Regions from separate parts of the Dorea sp. AM13-35 genome, predicted to be linked through region 2. Evidence: predicted binding sites of a transcription regulator. Region 2 holds the regulator's gene; the other holds the start of a gene.
The links. The regulator NrdR, encoded in region 2, represses ribonucleotide reductase genes. The targets are predictions, from matches to a motif close to CACAANATNTTGTG.
Positions count from the first base shown of each region.

Region 1: the regulator NrdR is predicted to act here: its motif matches at 5,139-5,152, upstream of nrdD (anaerobic ribonucleoside-triphosphate reductase).

Region 1 is NZ_QUCZ01000003.1:206,434-215,455, forward strand. It holds gene DW152_RS05295 (LacI family DNA-binding transcriptional regulator) at 1-641, shown strand, start outside; gene DW152_RS05300 (ATP-binding protein) at 721-1,872, opposite strand; gene DW152_RS05305 (tRNA threonylcarbamoyladenosine dehydratase) at 1,906-2,673, opposite strand; gene nrdD (anaerobic ribonucleoside-triphosphate reductase) at 2,877-5,066, opposite strand; gene DW152_RS05315 (metallophosphoesterase) at 5,234-6,424, opposite strand; gene DW152_RS05320 (DUF975 family protein) at 6,421-8,271, opposite strand; gene DW152_RS05325 (bile acid:sodium symporter family protein) at 8,363-9,022, opposite strand, start outside.
Region 2 is NZ_QUCZ01000004.1:94,336-103,357, reverse strand. It holds gene fliB (flagellin lysine-N-methylase) at 1-100, opposite strand, end outside; gene DW152_RS06200 (LL-diaminopimelate aminotransferase) at 107-1,324, opposite strand; gene dapF (diaminopimelate epimerase) at 1,391-2,248, opposite strand; gene DW152_RS06190 (ANTAR domain-containing response regulator) at 2,263-2,811, opposite strand; gene glnA (type I glutamate--ammonia ligase) at 2,859-4,190, opposite strand; gene DW152_RS06180 (PduL/EutD family phosphate acyltransferase) at 4,438-5,082, shown strand; gene DW152_RS06175 (TM1266 family iron-only hydrogenase system putative regulator) at 5,153-5,398, opposite strand; gene DW152_RS06170 (exodeoxyribonuclease III) at 5,418-6,173, opposite strand; gene truA (tRNA pseudouridine(38-40) synthase TruA) at 6,189-6,923, opposite strand; gene nrdR (transcriptional regulator NrdR) at 6,992-7,453, opposite strand; gene DW152_RS06155 (PRC-barrel domain-containing protein) at 7,533-7,772, opposite strand; gene DW152_RS06150 (ferredoxin) at 7,942-8,127, opposite strand; gene arcC (carbamate kinase) at 8,189-9,022, opposite strand, start outside.

The DNA of each region.
Region 1 (9,022 bases), on a different contig from region 2:
CTATTCCTTCCAAGGAACTGGCTTCCTATCAAATCCCAATTGTTACAATCGAACGTGAGGATCAATATGTTAACAGCATCAACACAGATAACTATATGGGTGCTGTTCAGGCTACCAGTCTGCTTATCAAAAACGATTGCGAGATTTTGATTCACATTAATTCCCATGTTCCCACACAGATCCCTTCCTATGGCCGAATCAAAGGGTTCTGTGACACATGCGAACAATATAATATTCCGAATGAACTCATTCTTTCTGATTTAGGAAATACTTATGCCGAGACCACCCAGCGGATTGCTGATATTTTTTCTTCTATTGAGGGAAAATATCCAAATATAAGAAAAGGAATCTTTATGGCTAATGATACACATGCAAATATTTTTCTTAATTTACTCATGCGCAAATATGGACATTTCCCTGACGAATACCGTATTGTCGGATTTGATGATTCTCCAATTGCATCTGAAGCAATCATCCCTATCAGCACTGTAGGTCAGCAGATTGATAAAATTGCTTATGAAGCAATGGAATTACTTGTATCACAGATGAACGAGCAAAAAAAACGCAAGCCAAAACCACAGTCTGATATCATCCACAAAATGATTACACCGATTTTGATCCGCAGAGATACAACTTCTTAACTTTTCTTTTTCACTGAAAAAGACTGCACATTATAAAAACAGAGGGAACACGTACTTACTTTCCTGTTCCCTCTGTTTTTTATATTTCATCATAAGTGTCTAAGAAATTATGTTTCACTCCATCTTTCTTATATGCCACAATGGTATTTAAATTGACATTTTCTACGCTCTTGAAAATGTTGCCCTCGACGAACCGGTTCGTCTTTTTCAATTCGCTGATGAGATTCTTGATCTCGATCCGCTTGGACTGGTTCTCTTCATTGTTACATGTTGTACAAGTGTCTGTAAATTTACATGCACACTGAATAAAATGCAAATCGTTATAATCTCTCCATGCCTTGATGTCATCTTCACGCACAAGATAGAGTGGACGAATCAGCTCCATTCCCTCAAAATTTGTACTATGCAGTTTTGGCATCATCGTCTGGATCTGTCCGCTGTAAAGCATTCCCATCAGGATCGTCTCGATCACATCATCATAATGATGTCCCAGTGCGATCTTATTACATCCCATATCTTTTGCGAAATGATACAGATGTCCTCTGCGCATTCTCGCACAGAGATAGCACGGTGATTTCTCTACATTAAATACCGATTCAAAAATATCGGATTCAAAGATTGTGATCGGAATATTCAGTTTCTTCGCATTATCTTCAATAACCTTGCGATTCTCCGGGCTGTATCCCGGATCCATTACAAGAAACTTTACTTCAAAATCAAACTTGTTGTGTACTTTCAGTTCCTGAAAGCATTTCGCCATCAGCATCGAATCTTTTCCACCGGAAATACAGACTGCAATCTTATCTCCCGGTTTTACCAGTTCATACGTGTTGATCGCTTTTGTAAATTTAGACCAGATTTTTTTCTTGAATTTCTTGCGAAGGCTCTGCTCTACTTCCTTTGCTTTCTCATTATTCTGATCCTTATCCATCTCCTCTTTCATAACGTCCATCAGCCAGGCTACATAACCGCCTTCCAGGCTCTCTGCGTTATATCCTTCTTCTTCCAGCTCTTCTGCGATCTCTACGCTGATTTTTCCTCTGCTACAGCAAATAACCTGCTTTTTCTCCGGATCCAGCTCTTTATTTTTTAATTTTTTTTCAATCTCTTCCGGCTTTACCGCAATTGCTCCGGGAATTGCTCCGTGGGAAATCTCTACCTCACTGCGGATATCCAGAAGCTCATAACTGTCTTTTTCTAATTTTTTTAATTCCGCTATTGAAATACTCATCTTTGTATCACCAATTCTGCTTTCTTATCGAATCTATTTCTGTGTTTCTCCTGCAGCCAGGTCTTTTACCACTTCACCGGCAATAATAAGTCCTGCCACCGAAGGTACAAATGCCACACTTCCCGGAATATCTCTTCTCTCCGTGCACTTATGCTTTGCTCCCGGCGGGCAGATACAGTTGTGTCTGCAGCTGGTCGCCATATCTTCTTTCGGTCTGGTTGGCTGCTCTTCTGAATATACCACTTTCAGCTTCTTTACGCCACGTTTTTTCAGTTCCCGGCGCATAACTTTTGCAAGCGGGCATACTTTCGTCTTATAAATGTCTGCCACGCGGAACATACTGGCATCCAGTTTATTTCCGGCCCCCATACTGCTGATGATCGGCACATTTTTCTCCTTTGCCGCCATCACAAGTGCGATCTTTGCCGTTACCGTATCTACAGCATCGACGATATAATCATACTCTTCAAATGCGAAATCATCTGCATTTTCCGGCAGGAAGAAGCAGTCATGGATCGTCACTTTTGCATTCGGATTGATCTCCAGGATACGGTCACGCATCACTTTTGTCTTATATTTTCCAACAGTCTTTCTTGTCGCAATGATCTGACGGTTCAGGTTCGTCAGACATACTTTATCATCATCGATCAGATCAAATGCACCTACGCCGCTTCGCACCAGTGCCTCGCAGACGTAACCGCCCACGCCACCGATTCCAAATACCGCAACTCTGGCATTCGCAAGCCTGTCCATTGCTTCTTTTCCAAGTAATAATTCGGTTCTCGAAAATTGTGTCAGCATCTTCTTATCTTCTCCTTCTGCCGTACGAAACGTGTCTCACAGATTTTATCGCAATAATAGAACACGCTTTGTAAGTTTGTTACGCAAAACCAGCGGCTGCATTCCATGTCTCTCATGCATGCACCCGCCGGTCACTTCATATTCCCAGTAATTCAATAGGTTATATTATATATGGAGTTGTTCTTTTTGTCAATCTTTCCTTCTTACAGGTGAAGTACGCGGTCTTTGATTTCCTGTGTTCTTCCCTGATTCCAGAACTGTGTTCCGATATATCCACAGGTTCTTCTTGCTACACATAACTTATCCTGATCTCTGTTACCGCAGTTCGGACACTCCCAAATCAGTTTACCGTTTCCGTCTTCCTTGATCTGGATCTCACCGGTATAGCCGCAACATTCACAGTAATCGCTCTTCGTATTCAACTCAGCATACATGATATTCTCATAAATATACTGCATAACGGAGAGTACTGCCGGAATATTGTCCTGCATATCCGGTACTTCGATGTAGCTGATCGCTCCACCCGGAGACAACTTCTGGAATTCGGATTCGAATTTCAGTTTCTTAAATGCATCGATCTTCTCTGTTACATGTACGTGATAGCTGTTCGTAATATAATTCTTATCGGTTACGCCTTTGATGATTCCAAAACGTTTCTGTAAACATTTTGCAAATTTGTAAGTTGTAGATTCCATCGGTGTCCCGTATACGGAATAGCTGATGTGCTCTGCTTCTTTCCATTCTTTGCACTTATCATTCAGTTTCTGCATAACTTCCAGTGCAAACGGGCTTGCTTCCGGATCTGTATGGGATTTGCCAAGCATACGCATGCACATCTCATAAAGGCCCGCATATCCGAGAGAGATTGTTGAATATCCATTATAAAGCAGTCTGTCGATCGTCTCACCCTTCTTCAGTCTTGCCAGTGCACCATACTGCCACAGGATCGGCGCTACATCGGAAATCGTTCCGAGAAGACGCTCATGTCTGCAGCGGAGTGCCCGGTGGCACAACTCCAGACGTTCATCCAGAATCTTCCAGAATTTATCCATATCTCCATTGGAAGAACATGCCACATCTACAAGATTGATCGTTACAACTCCCTGATTGAAACGTCCATAGAACTTATGGCTTCCGTCCGGATTTCTCTGCTCGTCCTCAACTGTCAAAAATGAACGGCAGCCCATACACGGGTAAACTTCTCCCTGCTTCAGCTCACGCATCATCTTAGCGGAAATATAATCCGGTACCATACGTTTTGCTGTACATTCTGCTGCCAGCTTGGTCAGTTCCCAGTACTTGGAACCTTCTGTAATATTATCTTCATCCAATACATAGATCAATTTCGGGAATGCCGGAGTGATCCATACACCTTTTTCATTCTTAACGCCCTGCATTCTCTGTCTCATCACTTCTTCAATGATCATAGCAAGGTCATCTCTTAACTGTCCGTCTTCTACTTCATCCAGATACATAAATACGGTTACAAACGGCGCCTGTCCATTACAGGTCATCAGTGTGATAAGCTGATACTGGATCGTCTGGATTCCGCTCTTTACTTCATCGCGGAGTCTGCGTTCTGTAATCTTGTCAATGATTTCCGGATCCATGCTCTCGCCACATTCTTGTCTCTCAGCGATAACATTCTTACGGAGTTTCTGTCTGCTGATATCTACAAACGGTGCCAGATGTGCCAGTGTAAAAGACTGTCCGCCATACTGGTTACTTGCCACCTGTGCCACGATCTGGGTCGTTACATTACATGCTGTAAAAAAGCTATGCGGCTTCTCGATCAGCGTCTCACTGATCACTGTACCATTCTGCAACATATCCTGTAAATTGATCAGATCACAGTTATGTTCTTTCTGTGCAAAATAATCAGAATCATGGAAGTGGATGATTCCTGCTTCGTGCGCCTGCACAATCTCTTCCGGAAGGAGCAGACGTCTGGATAAGTCTTTGCTGACTTCTCCTGCCATGTAATCTCTCTGTGTAGAATTGATCACAGGATTCTTGTTGGAATTCTCTTGATTTACTTCTTCATTCATGTGCTCGATCAGTGCGAGGATTCCATTATCTGTTGTATTTGATTTTCTGGTAAGCTCTCTCTTATAACGATAACGCACATACTTCTGTGCGACTTCATATCCACGCATCTCCATGATGCCGGTCTCTACCATATCCTGAATATCTTCTACATTCACGGCATGGCGATATTCGTTCACTTTCTGACCGATTGTATCTGCCACTGCAAGAATCTGATATTCATTCAACTGATGGATCCGTTCTACCTCTTTGTTTGCAGATTTGATCGCATTTATGATCTTATCAAGCTGGAACGGTACTTCCTCTCCGTTTCGTTTGATCACATGATTTTTCACTTGAATTCCCATAATCCCCTTGATTTCTCCTTTTTTAGCATTCTTTTTTTATAACAAAATATAGATATTTTTAACTTGTCATTACACAATATGTTGTGTCTTTTACTATCATACACCAATTCAGAGCGAAAAGAAAGAGAAAGTTTTACTTTTTTGCAATTCCCTTTCTCTCTTTCTCTCTAATTGAATTTTATCTTAATCCGGCAGATCTCACTCTTCGTACCCACTCTCATATCCGGTCCGAATACGCCAAGCCCGGAAGTCACGATATTATGCATCTTTCCCTTTTTCAGATAGCCATAGGAGTTCTCCCACATCATGTCCGTAACCAAGTTCCCCGGGAACATCTGGCCATCATGTGTATGTCCACACAGATCCAGATCCACTCCCGCATCTGCCAGTTCTTTTAATTCTCTCGGTTCATGATCCACTACAAGAATTGGTTTCTTCTGATCCATTTCCTTCACCAGTTCTTTCGGAAGCTTTCTCTTCCTGATCCCTCTTCCCGGACGTTCATAATCAGCTCTTCCGAACAGATAAAAAGCATTGTCGATCTCGACTGCTTCATCCCGAAGCAGATGAATATTTGATTTCTCCAAAAATGTATCCATCCGCGGATCGCTCATCTTCTTCCCTTTTCTCGGAAATGTAAATCCTGCCAGAATCTTCTCCTGTATATCATGGTTGCCGTAACATGCATAGACACCATACCTGCTCTTGATCGATCTTAATATCTTCTCCAGGCGCTCCGGATTATCCAATGCCTCATATTCATTGTCAAAAATATCTCCCGCGATCACTACAAGATCCGGTTTTGACGCATTGATCTTCTCCACCATCCGCTGCATATGGCTGCTGCCGATGCTGTATCCCAGATGGAAATCAGCCACAAGAACAAGATTCAGTTCCTTCCGATTCCCTGCTTTCTTTGATATCTTTACCTGATAATCTGTCGTTACGATATGACGTGCACCATAGATCCCGGCGGCACTGAATGCCAGAATCACTGCCAGACATATACTGCCCACGATAACATGTCCTTTTCTTGAAAAAAGTCTTTCCTTTTTCGGAAATGACACATGTTTCAGAATGAGTCTTATAAGATCTGCTACAAGAACTGTAAGCAAGATATATAATAACACACCCAGCCAGTAATTGCCAATCCCTTTCAGCACTCTTTGTAACATCGACGGCGGTACAAGGAATCCAAAAAGCAGGCTTAGCGCCAGAAAAACGTACACTGTGACGAGCAGTCCCCTGAGAAAAAAATTTTTTGTCACATCGTGACAGGCTGCAAGCCAGTGCAGCATGCGCCAGAGTATATATCCGCATAATAACAGATACAGCGGAGCCAGATATAATGCGATCATTGTTTTACTACCTTCCCTTCTTTTTCATATGTCCGGACGGCTGTCGTCCTCATTTTGCTGATTCCTTTCCCCTCATTCGGATGACGTACCGACCACATCTGATCTGCGCCAAACAATACTAACAACAGCACACATAACGCAATCAGACGTCGCATCGGAAGCCTGCGGATCAGATTGTCTAAAAATGGCGCCAGTACATATACCATTACAACGCCTCCGATTCCAAATGTCAAAAGCCCTTCTGCACAGATCCTTCCGTTAAGATTCAGAAAATATCCATGATAATCCCACCATCGCTTGCCATGCGTTATAATCTCTAGGAAATAAGATGTATAATATTCTATAAATCCACACAAGGCTACCGCTGCAATAAATTCTGCCACAGGTTTTCTGCGCAGACGGTTCAGCAACAATAAAATCAGTACACTGCCAGCCCCGTAAATCGGCAACCACGGACCGTGAAGAACCCCACGGTTAACAAAACATCCTTTGGTCAGAAAATGTAGACTCACTTCCCACACCCAGCCTGCAAATGACATAATAAAAAACATCATGATCACAGACCAGATAGAGTAATGACGCAAAAAGTTCATATTTTCCAGCAGATTATTTCTCTTCACTTCCGAAATCGGATACAGTCTGGTCGGATAAACAATTCCTTTGTATGCACGTATATCATGCACAACCCGGAATTTTCGGTTTGCCTCTTCCTCCAGCGCATCCATCTCTTTCTGATGCAGCACTGTGATTCCCAGTGTATTTGCAAGAAACTTCTGAACTCCAGTCAGACCTTCTATAACAACCGGCGGTTCTTCCTCCACTTCTCTAACGTCTTCATAAGCCGCATCCAGCACCATCTGTTCCGGATGCTCATACAGATATCTATCATTTAACTGTTCTGCCAGCGGAAGTTTCCTGTCGATTGCCTCCTCTCGCAGACTCACATAATATTCTGCCATTGTCGCAGCCATAAATGGATTGATATAGAAAATGTTGGCAATTCCCATTGTAAAAAATCCAAGAAATCTCCAGCCCCAGAACGACAATTCCATCACAAAACATTCCCACTTATGCCCGTCCATCATCTGCCTTGATAATGTGATCGCATCTGCCGCCTTAATTGATGGATTCTCTGCTGCAATATAAGGAACCAGATAATAAGAATAATATTTGACAACGCCCCCGATAACCGTAAGCCCCCACACAGTGTGCAATGCCTGTTTTAACAGAAGCGTGACTCCCGCATGCATCCATTTGCGCACCCGCATCAGGAACCACACTCTGTGTAGCGGAACGCGCTTATAACAGCGCCCTTCCAAAAGCATCCTTCGCATAACAATCTGATACACATCTACGATAAAGGTCTGCACGAAAAAGATCAGTGCCAGGCTGACAACGATCAGCAGCCAGGCAGCTATGTTATCCGAGCCGACCAGTGAGCGCACCGCAACTGCAAGTGTAACAATATATTCACCGGAAGCGGCTTTATTTACAATGCCGGAAAAGACACCCCTGCTTCGTCCAAGAACCGCATTTTCATTCTTTTTTGATTCTTCTTCATAGCGTTTCTTCTTTTCATCAATGCGCGCTCTCTGCTCCGCCTCTTTTCCTTCATTAAATTCTTCCAGATTATCATAGAACGCTCCGATCAGGTTATCCGTTGTCAGACGATTGACCGTGTTCTCTGCTTCCGCATAAGACACTGCTGCGTCCTTTCCCAGTTTCACGGAAGTGGTAAATTCTGTTCCGATCATGCCTGCAATAAGGCATAACATAACAAAAAGCCAGTAATGCGTCTTCAACACACATCTGGCTCTCTTCTTAAACTCTCTTCGTCTTTTGTGCATCCTTTTTCCTCATTTCTTTTGTTGGTAAAATTATAAATAGAATACACATCCTTGTAAAGAAAATAATTCTAAAGATATTCTTAGGGAAATCTTAGTTTTTACTGCTGTCACCCGGCTGCTCCGTTGCTTTTCCATAAAATGCAGCCAGTACCTGTTGGAACAACGTTCCGATCATAACCGGGAACATCACTTCTCCCGGGAAATATGCCGCCGCAATCACGGCTCCCACGCTGATATTACGCATTCCGTTTCCGTACATCATGGAAATAGATGTTTCGTGATCCTTCTTCCATAATTTTGCGACCAGAAGTCCGATTGCATAACCGCTTGCCGCCAGTACGAGAATTGTTACTGCTACAGCTACCCGCTGTCCGTTCATATGGCGAATATACGGTGCCACTTTGGATGAATTGGATATTACAACAAATATCAACGCCAGTTTGGAATAAGGTGCGAGCACTTTCGGCAAACATTCTTTTGCGCGATTATGGCTGATCTGATTCAGGCACATAGCAAAAATTGCCGGAAATGCCACCATGAAGATCAGCTCCTGCATCATCTGTACTGTATCCATATGTACTGTTTTTCCAAGAAGAATCCTTAATGTCAATGGAATTAAAAACGGCGACAACACCGTATCTGTCACCACCAGAGACAGCGATAACGGACTATTTCCGCTGTAGATTGTTATCCACATCAGTCCTGACACCGCTGTCGGCACTGAAAATTCCAACACCATCCCGGCAATCAG
Region 2 (9,022 bases):
ACTTATCCGCTACAATCTGCCATCCTGCGCAGCATGTATCTTCACAGGCTCCGGCAACGCAGTGAAACTGCCGGTAATAATCCGGTATTGTATATAACATAATAAATTAGCCTATCCTCTTAATTCTTTCAATGGCTGCTACTGTATTTTCATAAGAGCCAAATGCTGTCAGACGGAAATATCCTTCTCCGCTTGGTCCGAATCCTGATCCCGGAGTTCCTACAACACCGGCATCCTTTAACAGATGATCAAAGAAATCCCAGGATGTCATTCCCTGTGGAACTTCCAGCCAGATATACGGTGCATTTACACCACCGGATACGTTATATCCGGCATCTCTTAGGCCTTCTTTAATCGTTTTTGCATTCTTCATGTAGTAGGCAATCTGCTCTTTTAACTGTGCTTTACCAGCCTCAGAATATACAGCTTCTCCGGCCCTCTGTACGATATACGGTGCTCCGTTGTACTTCGTTCCATGTCTTCTTGCCCAGAGAGAATGTAACATTACATCTCCGGATTTCAGATCTTTTGGAATCACCGTTGCGCCAAGTCTGACACCTGTAAATCCTGCATTCTTTGAGAAACTTCTAAGCTCGATCGCGCAGGTTCTTGCACCTTCGCACTCATAAATGCTGTGCGGTACATCATCCTCAGAAATATATGCTTCATAAGCAGCATCATAGATAATGACTGCTCCGACTTTATTGGCATAATCTACCCATTCCTGTAACTGTGCTTTTGTAATGGTAGATCCTGTCGGGTTATTCGGGAAACACAGATAAATAATATCCGGTGTTTCTTTCGGCAGTTCCGGTGCAAAATTCGTCTCTTTTGTACATGGCATGTAAATGACATCGCTCCATGTCTCTGTCTTCGCATCGTAAGTTCCTGTACGTCCTGCCATAACGTTTGTATCTACATAAACCGGATATACCGGATCACATACGGCGATCTTATTGTCTTTGGCAAAGATTTCCTGAATGTTACCGGAGTCACATTTTGCTCCGTCAGAAATGAAGATCTCGTCTGCTTTGATATCACATCCTTTATCCTGATAATCGTTCTTTGCCATTGCACTTCTCAAAAATTCATATCCCAGATCCGGTGCATACCCGTGGAATGTCTCCGCATGTGCCATCTCGTCTACTGCACTGTGCAGGCTGTCAATGATTGCCGGTGCCAGTGGCTGTGTAACATCACCGATTCCAAGACGGATAATGCTCTTGTCCGGATTCTCTTCCTGATAAGCACGTACTTTCTTTCCAATTGTGGAAAATAAATAGCTTCCTGGCAGTTTTAAATAATCTTCATTTACTTTAAACATCTTTCTTCCTCCTGTTTATGACTTTACTGATTGTTTTGTTGTTTCTGGAATTCAATGTGTGACGCATTATACATCAATATCTGTAAGATCGATCTCTCCGTCAAATACAACCTTTGCAGGTCCGGTCATATAGACTTTATCTGCTTCTTTATCCCATTCAATGAGCAGATCGCCTCCCAGTAGTTTTACGGTTACCCGATCCTCTGTCAACCCGTTTAAAATGCTGGCTACTGCAACAGCGCAAGCACCTGTTCCACAGGCAAGTGTTTCACCGGAACCACGCTCCCACACACGCATCTCTACCGTTTTACGGTCCAGTACATGTGCAAATTCTGTATTGATACGCTCCGGGAACCGTTTATGATTTTCAAAAGACGGACCTATTTTCAAAAGATCCAATCCTTTTACATCGTCTACATAAACCACTGTATGCGGATTGCCCATGGAAACTCCTGTCATATAATATATCTTCCCCTCTACTTCAAGCGGGGCATCAATGATTCTTGTATCTTCCGGATTCTCCGGCACGATCGGAATCTGGGATGGCGCAAGGCGCGGACTTCCCATATCAACTTTCACAAGGCTTACTTTGCCATCTTCCACAGTCAGATCCAGATATTTGATCCCGCCAAGTGTCTCCACGGAAATGCTCGTCTTATCGGTAAGACCGTAATCATATACATATTTAGCAACACAGCGGATGCCATTTCCGCACATTTCACCTCTGGAACCATCTGCATTATACATCCGCATTTCAAAATCTGCCACCTTGGACGGACAGATCATAATCAACCCGTCCGAACCGATTCCAAAATGTCTGTCACTGACAAACTTCGATACTTCCGCCGGATTCTTAATTGTTTCTTTCAAGCAGTTTACATAGACATAATCATTGCCCAACCCCTGCATTTTTGTAAATTCCATCTTCTATATCTCCTCTACTCTGACATAATGCTCAATACCATCTCTGCTGTCTCTACCATGTTTGTTCCACTGTCCATACTGCTTTTCTGCAAATATCTGTGTGCCTCTTCTTCCGTCATATTGTTACGTGCCATCAGCAGTTCTTTTGCCTTTCTGACTGTCTCTTGCTGCTTCGGATCACGGTTTTTTAACTGCTTCTTGCGTTTCCGTCTGCGCCTGTCAATATCGGTCAGCATCATCTCGATCGTATTCATCAGATCATACACTTTAATCGGCATCGACAATCCCATCACGCCCCGCACCAGTCCGTCACTCCATTTATCCTGCGACGCGACAAGCAGCATATCAAAATTTTCCGGAAGATATTCTCTGAGATCCGTATACATCATATCTTTTAATTTGTAACCACACACGACAATTCCTTCATCCACAGTATCCGCATAATGCATTGCCTGTGCCCCCGTTGTCGCCACTCCGGTAACATTTACTCCATTTCGCACCAGCAGATTCCGGATATTAATTGCATTTTCCTTCTTTGGAAATACTACAATAATACCTATCATGCTGACACCTCCTTTAGTCGTCTCATTTTTATTCTTACTAAGGGTGCCTAAATGACATGCAGGTACTTTGTGATTTCCCAGTCTGTCACCTGATTACGATAATTCATGTACTCTTCCGTCTTCACTTTGATATATTTTTCCGTCAGATCATCGCCAAGCACATTTTTAATATAAGTGTCCTCTTCAAATGCCTGTGCTGCTTCCAGAAGCGTTCTCGGCAGAAGTTCTGCGCCAGCTGCCGCCCGCTCTTCTTCCGTCATCTCAAAAATATTGCAGTCAATGCTTTTTGGCGGCATGATCTTGTTGCGGATTCCGTCCAGTCCAGCGGCAAGGCATACTGCAAATGCCAGATATGGATTGGCTGACGGATCAGGACTGCGAAGCTCGATTCTCTCCTCCCCCTCCGGCGCCGTCGGGATCCGGATCAATGGCGTTCTGTTCTTGGCTGACCATGCAATATATACCGGTGCTTCAAATCCCGGCACAAGACGCTTATATGAATTCACGATCGGATTCGTAATAAAGGTCAGCGCTTTGATATGTTTCATAATTCCACCGATGAAATAATAAGCTTCTTTACTCAGCCCTTTCTCATCTGAACTGTCTGAAAATACATTCACACCATCCCGGCTTAATGACATGTTCGTATGCATGCCGGAACCATTCTCTCCGTACTTCGGTTTTGGCATAAAGGATGCATGCAGACCGTGTCTCTTGGCAATCGTCTTGACAACCAGTTTGAATGTCATGATATTGTCTGCCGCAGACAACGCCTCGTCATATTGGAAATCAATCTCATGCTGTGCCGGCGACATCTCGTGGTGAGATGCCTCGATGACAAATCCCATATCCTCCATTGTCAATACCATGTCACGTCTCGCATTTTCACCGAAATCTAATGGTCCAAGGTCAAAATATGTGGCTCGCTCATGGGAAATCGTTGTCGGTACACTGTCATCATCCATATGGAATAAGAAAAATTCACATTCCGGCCCGACGTTAAACTGATATCCCATCTCTTTTGCCTCTTCGATCACTTTCTTCAGTACATATCTCGGATCGCTCTCAAATGGTGTTCCGTCTGCTTTATGCACCTCGCAGATCAGTCTTGCAACTTTACCCTGCTGCGGCCTCCACGGAAAAATCTCAAATGTATTCAGATCCGGATAAAGATACATATCCGAATCTTCCACCCTTGCAAAGCCTTCAATGGAAGAGCCATCAAACATGCACTGGTTATTCAGCGCTTTCTCCAACTGGCTGGTAGTGATCGCTACATTTTTCAATGTTCCGAAAATATCGGTAAACTGCAGCCGGATGAATCCCACATCCTCTTCTTCTACCATCTGTAAAATATCTTCACGCGTATAATTATTCATTATATGCACCTCCTGCATTTACTGCTGTATGTAAAAATGGGCGTTCTCATGCCTTAGATGAAAACGCCATTGCTTTACCTCGTTAAAAATTATAGAAAAAAAAGCCCTCTTTGTCAACGAAAAATGTCGTTGTTGATACTTTTGATTGAAAAACCGAACGCACTCTGTTACAATATTTCTAATAAGGTTTTCAGAAAATGGCTATGAATAAAAATTAATGCAGATAATAGAAGGAGGCTCAGATACTATGGGACTTGCAATACCAATCGAAACAAGCGCAAGACACATCCATATGTGCCAGGAAGATTTTGAACACTTATTTGGGAAAGGGAAAACGATCACCCACCGGGTAGATCTGAGCCAGCCTGGTCAGTATGCCTGTGAAGAACGCGTTACGATCAAAGGTCCGAAAGGAACATTTGAAAATGTTGCTCTGCTTGGACCTTTCCGTAATGAGACACAGGTGGAGATTTCCATGACTGATTCACGAAAGCTCGGCATTCCGGGCATCATCCGTCAATCCGGCGATACGAAGGGCACACCCGGCTGCACGCTGCTCGGTCCTGCCGGTGAGATTGAACTCGATCACGGTGTGATTGTTGCAAAGCGCCATATCCACATGACTCCAGTGCAGGCAGTCCAGTTAAATGTCAAAGACAAAGATGAAGTGTTCGTCATTATGGAGAGTTTTGAACGCTCTCTGATCTTTGCTGATGTTGTTGTCCGTGTACACCCGGACTTTGCACTCGCCATGCACGTCGATACAGACGAAGCAAATGCATTTGCCGGACATGAACACCCAACCGGTGTCATCTTAAAATTATTTGGCGGACGTACATACAATCTTCAGAAATGGGCAGACGAATTACAAAGCGGAATCAACCGGCTGTAGCCGGTGATTCCGCTCTTTTTATTATTCCATCACTGCATTCTAAATATTTCTAATTTTCAAATCGTCGTGTTTACAACTTTGCAGTCAGTGTCTTTGCACTGACTCCTTTTAACATTCCAAGTTTTCCGGAAAGAGAGCTTGTCACATCTCCCGGCGCGTCCAGCACCACACTGATGATCGACACTTCTCTCTGCCGGTACGGAATGCCCATTCTTCCGACAATATAATTTCTAAATTCGTGAAGCAGTTCATTCACCGTTACTGCTGCCTCTTCATCTTTTATAATAATGCTGATTACAGATACACGACTATCCATCCGTCTCTTCCTCTCTTCACTATAATGCAATGTCCAGTTCGATTGGGCAATGATCCGATCCCATAACGTCGGTCAGGATCTTCGCATCTTCAATCTTATCCTTCAGGCAGTCCGATACACAAAAATAGTCAATTCTCCATCCTGCATTCTTTGCCCTTGCGCTGAAACGGTAAGACCACCAAGAATAAATTCCTTCCACATCCGGATACAGATAACGGAATGTATCTGTAAATCCTGCTGCAAGAAGGTCTGTGAATTTTCCACGTTCTTCATCTGTAAATCCGGCATTCTTACGGTTCGTCTTCGGATTCTTCAAGTCGATCTCTTTGTGTGCAACATTCAGATCCCCACAGAAAACCACTGGTTTCTTCTCTTCCAGCCCTTTCAGATAAGCGAGAAAATCATCTTCCCATGTCATTCTGTAATCCAGTCTTGCCAGTTCGCTCTGTGAATTCGGCGTATACACTGTCACAAAATAAAAATCCTCATACTCCAGTGTGATTACACGGCCTTCCTGATCGTGTTCTTCAATTGCCATGCCATAAGTAACAGCAAGGGGCCTTTCTTTTGTAAATACCGCCGTTCCGGAATAACCTTTCTTCACGGCATAATTCCAGTACTGTTCGTATCCATCCAGCTCCAGATCTAATTGTCCTTCCTGCATCTTCGTTTCCTGAATACAGAAAATATCTGCATCCGCTTCTTTGAAGAAATCAAGAAATCCTTTCTTTACGCAGGCACGAATTCCATTTACATTCCATGATATACATTTCATCTGTTCGTTTTCCTTCTAATAATACACTTTTCTTAAAAACAGACCTCTGGCTGGCGCGAGAAATCCGGCAAGGCTTCTGTCTTCTGCCGCAATCACAACCGGAAGCATCGATGCCTCACGCTTGCCGGTACCGATTTCCAGCAAAGTACCTGTCAAGATACGTGCCATATGATATAAGAATCCAGTTCCATAGAAAGTGATACGCACCTTCTCACCGGAACTTACAATCTTGATATTGGTGATCTTGCGGATCGGATCTTTGCAATCCTTATCATCCGTAAAACTTGTAAAGTTCTTCGGTCCCAGCAGATATGGCACGGCCTCACGCATCGCTTCTATATCTAATTTTTCCGGATAATGATAGCAGTATCTTCTGGAAAATACATCCGGTTTTTCTCTGCAGTCAATATAATATTCATATTTCTTGCCTTTGGCACTTTTTCTGGCATGAAATCCATTTCGCACCAGTTCCACCTTCACGATACGGATATCCTCCGGGAGATAACGGTTCAACGAATCCTTCATCTCCTGTGGATCATACAATTTGGAAAGCTTCACACTTGCCACCTGACCTCTTGCATGTACTCCGGCGTCTGTTCTCCCCGAACCGTCTACACGCACGCGGTATCCGACTAATTTGCCAATGCTCCATTCCAGTACAAACTGGATCGTATTGTCTGTCGTCGCCTGCCGCTGCCATCCCTGATACCTGCTTCCATCATAGGAAATCGTTAATTTATATGTTCTCATAGTCTAATCACCCTGTCTATTTGTACTCATCTCACTATATTATATCCTGTACAGAATATTGTAAAACTTTATTGTTCCTGTCCATCCAGAATCTTCTTCAATTCATCCATAAATGTATTCACATCCTTAAACTCCCTATATACAGATGCGAATCTTACATATGCAACTTCGTCCAGATCTTTCAGCGCATCCATAACGATCTCACCGATCGTACTGCTTGCAATCTCTTTCTCTTCCAGACTGAACACCTGTGTCTCCACAGCTTCCACTGTCTTCTGGATCCTTGCCGCCGATACCGGACGTTTATAACAAGCTCTTAAAATTCCTCTTTCAATCTTGCCTCGGTCATACTGTTCTCTGTTATCATCCTTTTTAATAATGATCAGCGGAATCGTCTCTATCTTTTCATAAGTCGTGAAACGTTTCCCGCATGCATCACAGGATCTGCGTCTGCGGATAGAATTGCCTTCTTCCGCCGGTCTTGAATCTATAACTCTTGTATCTGAATTACCACAATATGGACATTTCATCACACTAAATTCCTTTCATACATTCTATCTTTTAGTATATCGGTTGCTCTTAGAGAAGTCAAACATCAAAAGAAACATTTTACTTTTCTTCATGCATTTCAATCAGAATAATATCCGGTCCAATCCGTTTAATACAGGCAAATGGAATGATGTATTCTCCATCCTCACAGAAAAAATTACAGATCCCCCGCCCTTTTGGTATAATGATTGCTTCAATTTTTCCTTTTTTCTCATCTATGACCAGATCTTCTACATATCCAAGTTTGCAACAGTCACACGCATTGATCACTTCTTTTTCCTGAAATTCACTGAAACGCACACTGACACTTCCACTCGTATTATTCTTATATTTATTATATGCAGCACGCTGCTTATTCGTACAGGTGCACATCTGGTGGAGCGTTTTTATATATAAGGAAAGTTCTTTCCCGATAAACAAAAACAGGAGTACAGTTCTTCACCATACCCCAGTTTATCTTCGCATTTTATTACTCCACAATATCAATCACAGATACCGGACAGTCATCTCTTGCTTCTTTTGCTGCTTCTTCATATTCCGATGCAACTTCTCCACATGCTTCCGCAAGTCCATCTTCATCAAACGAGAATACTTCCGGGCACGTTGTCACACATGCACCGCAGGAAATGCAGCCATCCATCACTCTTGCCTTCATCGGTTACCTCCTTCATTTTTCCGGTAGTATAACCAGATTGCAGACATTTTAAACGAATTTCTTAAGAAATCTTAGTTCCTGTCTTTCCTTTTAAAGCTTCGCCAAGCTTATCAAAAGAAGTAATGAGTGCGCTTCTTCCTTCTCCTTTTTCAATGAAAGAAACAGAAGCACTTAACTTCGGAAGCATATTATACTCTCCGAAATGTCCCTCTTCCATATATTTCTTCGCATTTTCTACGGAAATCTCGCCCAGTGCTTCTTCATTGTCACGTCCGAGATTAATTTTCACCTGATCTACACTCGTCAGAATGATCAGCTCGTCTGCCTGTGTATCCTCTGCCATCTTTCCGGCAGTCAGATCCTTCTCAATGACAGCGCTTGCACCTTTCAAATGGTTATCCTGTTCCAGAACCGGAATACCACCACCACCGCACGCAATAACAATCTGATCTGCATCCAGAAGAGCCTTGATCGCATCAATCTCTACAATGCGTACCGGATTCGGTGCAGACACGATGCGGCGGAACCCTTTGCCTGGTTCCTCTACTACATAATTACCCTTCTTACGCTCCTCATTTGCTTCTTCCACATTCATATAACGTCCAAGGATCTTGGTCGGTGTATAGAATGCTTCATCATATGGATCCACAACTACCTGTGTCAGGATCGTGCTGACTGTTCTGTAAATGCCTCTGTTTAAAAGTTCCTCGCGAATCGCATTCTGAAGGTCATATCCGATATAGCCCTGGCTCATGGCAGAACATACAGACATTGGCGCCGCTGTATAGTTCTCGTGTACTTTTCCAAATTCGTTCATCGCTGTATGGATCATACCTACCTGCGGTGCGTTGCTGTGTGTAATGGCAACCTGATATCCGTCCTCGATCAGATCCGC